Regions from separate parts of the Chryseobacterium sp. B21-037 genome, predicted to be linked through region 1. Evidence: riboswitches for the same ligand, from Rfam matches in the RefSeq annotation. Region 1 holds a riboswitch; the other holds the start of a gene.
The links. Region 1 has a riboswitch for cobalamin ahead of MTQ00_RS10195 (TonB-dependent receptor plug domain-containing protein). Riboswitches for the same ligand answer to the same signal wherever they lie in the genome.

Region 1 (3,162 bases):
TTTATCAAAAGTAATCTGTGATTCTAAACCATAAGACTTCACTTTATTGATATTAACTGGGGACCAATATCCGTAAGCTGTCGGCAACCACACTATATTATCCGATATATAAAGATAATACGGACTTAATGCAAGTTTAATATTACCCCATTTAAACTCATGGTCCATATCCATCTGGTAAGACCTTTCCGGTTTTAGGTTTGGATTTCCTCCGGGATTCCAATACAGATCATTGAATGTTGGAAATCTGAAATTTCTGGATACATTTACTCCAAGATTATACCATTGTACCGGACTCCATTTTCCCGAGAATGAGTAAAGCAATGGCGAACTTATATTCTCTACAAAATCCTTTTTAACACCAGCTTCAAAACGCAGATCTTTCGTCGGAAAATATCGTATTAACCCCGCTAAAGAGCCTACATTTCTACTTACATTACCAATTCCTTCAGTTTTTACACCTTGGAGATCAGGCTGATACCCCTCACCTTTGTTTACCTGGAATTCGGTGATGATGTTGACATTAAGTTCAGGTACGATGAAATAATTAAAATCATTTTTAAAGATATAATTTTTCCCTGTTGAACCACTGGTCTTCGGAGCATTGTAATTGCCAAAATATTGGAAATTTTCTTCTGTGTAAGCAGCTTTTAAGCTATTTGAAAATTTATTTTTAGTAATATCCCAGGAAAGTAAGCTTCTGGTGCTTTGTGTCTCGTATTTTGTACGGTTGCCATTCTCTACAAAAATCGGATAATTCTGTGTCGAGTCAAAAAACTGACTTTGCCATGAGATCGTCTGATGTCTCGCAATTTTATAGGAGATTCCAACATTAAAGGTACTGTTAAAGTATTTGCCGTTTCTATTAATATAGTTTTTTTCTTCGACTTTATAATCATTCTGACTGATCGAATGATTTCCTGAGACTTTAAAACTCAGCTTTTCATTGCTGTAGGAGGCCGTTCCGAAATTATTAAAAGTACCAAATGATCCACCCTCAGAATACAGGGAGGCTTTAAAACTTTTATTGAAACCCAGATTATTATTGAGATGTATACTCCCGCCGATTGCACCACTCCCGTATATTACACTTCCGCCACCGGCTTTCACTCCGATCTCATCATATCCGAAAAGAGGAATATTATTAATGTCTCCCTGACCAAGAAATATCGAATTGATATTGATTCCATTCCAAACAAAGGCTGTCTGTGGAGCAGAGGTTCCTCTGAACGAAGGCGAAGAAACTGCACCTCGTCCGTTTTCCTTGATATAAATACTGGATTGGAAACGTAAAAGTTCTGAAAGATTCGTGGAATTCTTTTCAGCATCCTGAGGAGTAATTGGAGTAACCTTATGAAAAAGTTTTACCTTGTTCATCTGGTTGTCAAAAATATAAACGGTATCGATTGCTTTCTCTTGTCCCAGACAAAGAAAATAAGCAGATAACGATAAAAGCAGTACTAAGGTTTTTTTCATACTATTTTACTTTTCCACCGAAAGCAATATATTTTTGATATTATCATTTTGGCAGGTCTCCTGACTTTCGCATTTCTATACCTTCCCGTTTTCACAGTGGTTTCTTATAGAAATTTTAATTGCGATCTACAGTTGCGGGGACAGTCTGGGATTTTCACCCAATTCCCTATTATTTCAATAGCTTGAAAACCAAAATTTTTGCAAAGATAAGTTTTTAAAAAGAAATCTCAGTCGTATCTGTTAATTTGTAATCAAAACAATGGTCTGCAGAAAAAATAACGATTCCCAGAACCTCAGAATTGAGAGTTTCACGATTACAAGAACGTCGAGTCAAAGTAAAATGGCAATAGATCTTTAATCGAATTTACCTTAACGATTTCGTCATTCATACTGGAAAAATAAAGATCAATATTTTCTTTTTGTTTTGTTTCGTATTCAATAAGACTTTGTCTGCAGGCGCCACACGGGGGAATCGGTGGTGTTTTTTCAGAAGATTCTTTAGGGCCTCCTACGATAAAAATCTTTTTGATCTTTTCCTCAGGGAAATTTGCACCTATCCAGAATAGAGCTGTTCTTTCAGCACAAAGTCCGGATGGAAAAGCTGCATTTTCCTGATTGTTACCGGAAAATATTTCTCCGTTTTCAAGTAATACGGAGCACCCGACCAAAAATTGGGAATAAGGGGCATAAGCATTTTCGCGGGCTTGTTTTGCTCTTTCGAAAAGTTTTTTTTCTATATCGTTCAGTTCAGAGCTATTTTTAAAATATTCGTAGCCGATCTGTATATCTTTTTTCATATATTTATTGGAGCCTAAAAAGGGGAGGTAAAATTAGTTCTTTTTAATCACGTGGGCAACCCGGGATTATTTCCTCTTCATTAGTAAAATTCAAAAATTAATAGACAATGTTATATACTCCGATACAATTCAGAAATATTAAACTCTCTAACCGATGGGTTATGTCACCTATGTGTATGTATTCAAGTGAAAACGGAATGGCTAATGACTTTCATTTCGTACATTACGGAAGCAGATCACAAGGTGGTACCGGACTGATAATGATTGAAGCAACGGGTGTTGAACCCCGGGGAAGGATCACTAATAAATGTATGGGAATATGGAATGACGAACAGGCTGAAAAACTTCAGCAGATTGTCAACTTTGTCCACTCCAATTCTGAGAGTAAAATCGGAATCCAGCTGGCACATGCCGGAAGAAAAGGCTCTACCTGGAATAATATTCAAATTCCAGTGGAAGAGGGGTGGGAAACCCTGGCACCTAGCCCGATTCCTTATCATCCTACAGAAAGAATTCCACACGCTCTGACGCTGGAAGAAATCAAAACTCAGGTTCAGAATTTTAAAGAAGCTGCAAGAAGAGCTGTGAAAGCAGGATTTGATATTATAGAGATCCATGGGGCACATGGATATTTAGTTCATCAGTTTTTATCTCCGCTTTCGAATATACGAACAGATGAATATGGAGGCAGCTTCGAAAACAGAATACGATTTTTAATAGAAATAGTAGATGCGGTAAACGAGGAACTGAATGATAATACTGCATTGTTTGTGAGAATCTCAGGAACAGAATATGCTGAAAATGGATGGGATATCGAAAGCAGTGTAGAGCTTGCAAAAATACTGAAGCAGCATAAGGTGGATTTAGTGGACGTTTCAAGTGGTGGGAA
Region 2 (3,162 bases), 130 kb from region 1:
ATGTCTATAATACGACAAGAAAGCAATTCGTGATCAGTGAGGAATTAACTGATCTTGCCCGCGAAAATCTGGGAATGTTTCAGACAGATCCAAAAAGGAAAAGACTCATAACATTTTCTAAATCCGGTTGTTGCTGGCATTTAACCACAGAATACAGAGTGCTGCCCGGAAAAGGACTTGATAAGGTCTTTGAACTGGAAGAAGATGCCATGAATGATGAATCTGTAAAAGTAACCCGACGCGAAAAGATTAAAAATAAATGGATCATAAAAACAAAGAGATATCCAATCAAAGAATATTATAAAGAATAGGAAACATGAAAATACAAAAGGAAATTGATTTTATTCTTGCTGTAGATGCATTAAAAAATGTACAGAGAAGGAATTATAATGCCGATGATTCAAGAAGAGAAAATACTGCTGAACACTCATGGCAGATCATTATTTTAGCACAGGTACTTTTCCCCTATGCTAAAAACAGGGCTGATATCGATCTGTTAAGGGTGATACGGATGCTTTCTATCCACGATCTGGTAGAAATAGAAGCTGGAGATACATTTTTATTTGACGAAAAAGCCATGGTGGGCAAATTTGAAAGAGAAAAATTGTCTGCCCAGAAAATTTTCGGGATTCTTGATGAACCTTTGCGTTCGGAATTCTTTAATTTGTGGCTGGAATTTGAAGAAGAACAGACCCCTGATGCTATTTTTGCCTGTGCAATAGACAGGATCATGCCGTTTATCCTGAATTCGCATACTTCAGGAAAAAGCTGGACAGAAGCTAAGGTAACAGAAAGCCAGATCAGGAATATGCTGGAAAATGCCATCAGCCGGGCTTCTGATGAAATGGGAGAAGCATTCCAGTTTTTACTTAGTAAAAGTTTAGAAACAGAAAAAGTTTTAAGATAAATAAAACGCAAGCCGAAGGCTTGCGTTTTTTTCTGATTATAGTATCTGTACAGGCTTTTTAAATTCGTCTATAGCTACGAAAGTGAAATCTCCAACAATAGCTCTTTCTCTTTCATACGAATACATCTGTTCTGTATAAATTTCTACGTTTACCTTCATACTGGTAGTCCCGACATGGGAAACTGTTCCTATCAATTCTACAATAGTTCCTGCAGGAATAGGCTTTTTAAAATCAATTTTGTCGCTGCTTACAGTTACCACTCGTTTTCTTGCAAAGCGGGTAGCGGTAATAAATGCCACTTCATCCATCAATTGCATCGCTGTACCACCAAAAAGGGTATCGTAATGATTGGTTGTGTTGGGGAAAACCGCTTTAAAGATTCTGGTTTCAGATGCTTGAATTCTTTCTTCTGTAGTCATATTTCATTATTAAATTAAAGCGGGATGAAATTATTGAAATAAACAGAATAATCTAGGAATTAGTATATTCCTGAAAACATCCATCAGATCAATAAACTTCAGGCCGCGAAAGTTTCTTGTTCAAAGAAAAGGCAGGTCTCCTGACTTGTAACATCTTTAATCCCTTCCCATGCATGGCACAGTGGATCCTACATAAAGACTTTTGTTACTTACAGTTGCGCGACAGCTCGTGATTTTCACACGATTCCCTTTTAATCTGCGTTAGGCAGAACCCATTCCTGTGATGAATAAGTGGTAAGACTTTTTCAGGTGCAAAAATAAGGATAATACAGAGAAGTAAGGTGAATTATTCCGGATTTTTAAAAATAATCTGATGAGCCACCCGGCCCTGTTTGATTGTCCAGAGTGTGGTATACCTGTTTTCACCTGATCCGTTCACCATATAAAGGAAAATATTATCATTATCAATAGCAGCTACACTGATGTTATTGAAATCCATAGTAGGCTGGAACATATTTTTGATGGCTTCTCTCACAAAGACAGAGCCACGCCCCACCTGCTGTACCCGGATCGATTTGATTTCGGTCATCCCTTCCGGAAGTTCTTTGCTTATTCCCCAGGGTTTAACTTTATCAATGGTTAATATCGTTCCATCCGTATCTTTTTCCTGTTTACGGTAGCTGGCATTAGAAGGATAAATATCGATGATTACTTTACTCCTTTGAGCGGTAGGTATTTTGGGGTTGTTATTATCTGTGAAAATGAGGGATCTTCCGTTTTTGGATTTGGAAGGTGTGTATTGAGGCAACTGATCAATAAAGGCTACACGGTCTTTATTCACCATACCTTCCTTATCAAGATTTTCATATCTCACAAAAGGCTTTTCAGTATCCTGCTTATCGGGATATTTGATCCATAGCCATTCTGTTTCTCCGGGAGCCGGTTTTACATAAAGAAAAACATCCCCTTTACGCATTCTGATTTTGTCTACAATTTTTCTGTAATTATCCTTTGCCACCCGTACATTGGCATAGCCTTCTTCTGCTTTTACAACTCCAAAAGGAATTTTTTGCTGCCCTTTTAGGAAGGCTAATGAAAATAAACTGAAGGCAGATAAATAGAATGCTTTGTTTACGGAAATCATCATGAAAAATTTTTGATACTTCAAATATATAAATTAAAAGCATTTCGGAACATAATTATAGCTTCCTAAATCTTCTTTATTTGCTAAAGAAAGTTTTACAAAAGGAATTTATTCTGTTAGGTTGGAGGAGGATAGAAATTCGGTAAGGCGAAATTTTTGGGAAGAAGGAAGAGTAAAGAGTAAAGAGTAAAGAATAAGAGAGTGCTAAAAGCACTCTCATTTATTATTAAATCAATTTTTAAATTCTTTCAAGCTCATCGGCATCAATGGTTGTTTTAAAGGTTCCATAATTGACAATCACTTTATTTCTTGAAATTTTTTCAATCGTGCCGACACTGGTACTTCCTGTAATACGCACCCGTTGTCCCACTTTCATCCAGATCTCACGATCGGTTTTGCGTTTTTCCTCTATTTTTTCGTTGGTTTCTGCGATTTTTTCAATAACCTCTTCTTTTTTCAGCTGCTGGGTGATCTTTCTTTTTACAATCTGAAGACGTTTGGTTTCATCTTTATCAGCACCTATTTTTCTGAATTTTTCCTGTTCTAAAATCTTCACGAAATCTTTTACCACATCCTTCCTGGATTTTCCCTTAACGTAGCTTTCGATAAAAGATTCGATTTTGTTCCCGAACTGAAGCTTCCGATGTTCTTCTTCATACAGCTTTTGAAAATTGAATAATTTTTGCTGAAG

Region 2: another riboswitch for cobalamin. It lies ahead of MTQ00_RS09675 (acyl-CoA thioesterase); the one in region 1 lies ahead of MTQ00_RS10195 (TonB-dependent receptor plug domain-containing protein).

What each region holds. Positions count from the first base shown of each region.
Region 1 covers NZ_JALGCB010000001.1:2,334,467-2,337,628, reverse strand. Annotated here, with positions in the region: gene MTQ00_RS10195 (TonB-dependent receptor plug domain-containing protein) at 1-1,476, opposite strand, end outside; cobalamin riboswitch at 1,510-1,685, opposite strand; gene MTQ00_RS10190 (cytidine deaminase) at 1,791-2,273, opposite strand; gene namA (NADPH dehydrogenase NamA) at 2,381-3,162, shown strand, end outside.
Region 2 covers NZ_JALGCB010000001.1:2,209,199-2,212,360, reverse strand. Annotated here, with positions in the region: gene MTQ00_RS09685 (FG-GAP repeat protein) at 1-311, shown strand, start outside; gene MTQ00_RS09680 (HD domain-containing protein) at 317-907, shown strand; gene MTQ00_RS09675 (acyl-CoA thioesterase) at 944-1,327, opposite strand; cobalamin riboswitch at 1,441-1,618, opposite strand; gene MTQ00_RS09670 (hypothetical protein) at 1,674-2,474, opposite strand; gene MTQ00_RS09665 (endonuclease MutS2) at 2,710-3,162, opposite strand, start outside.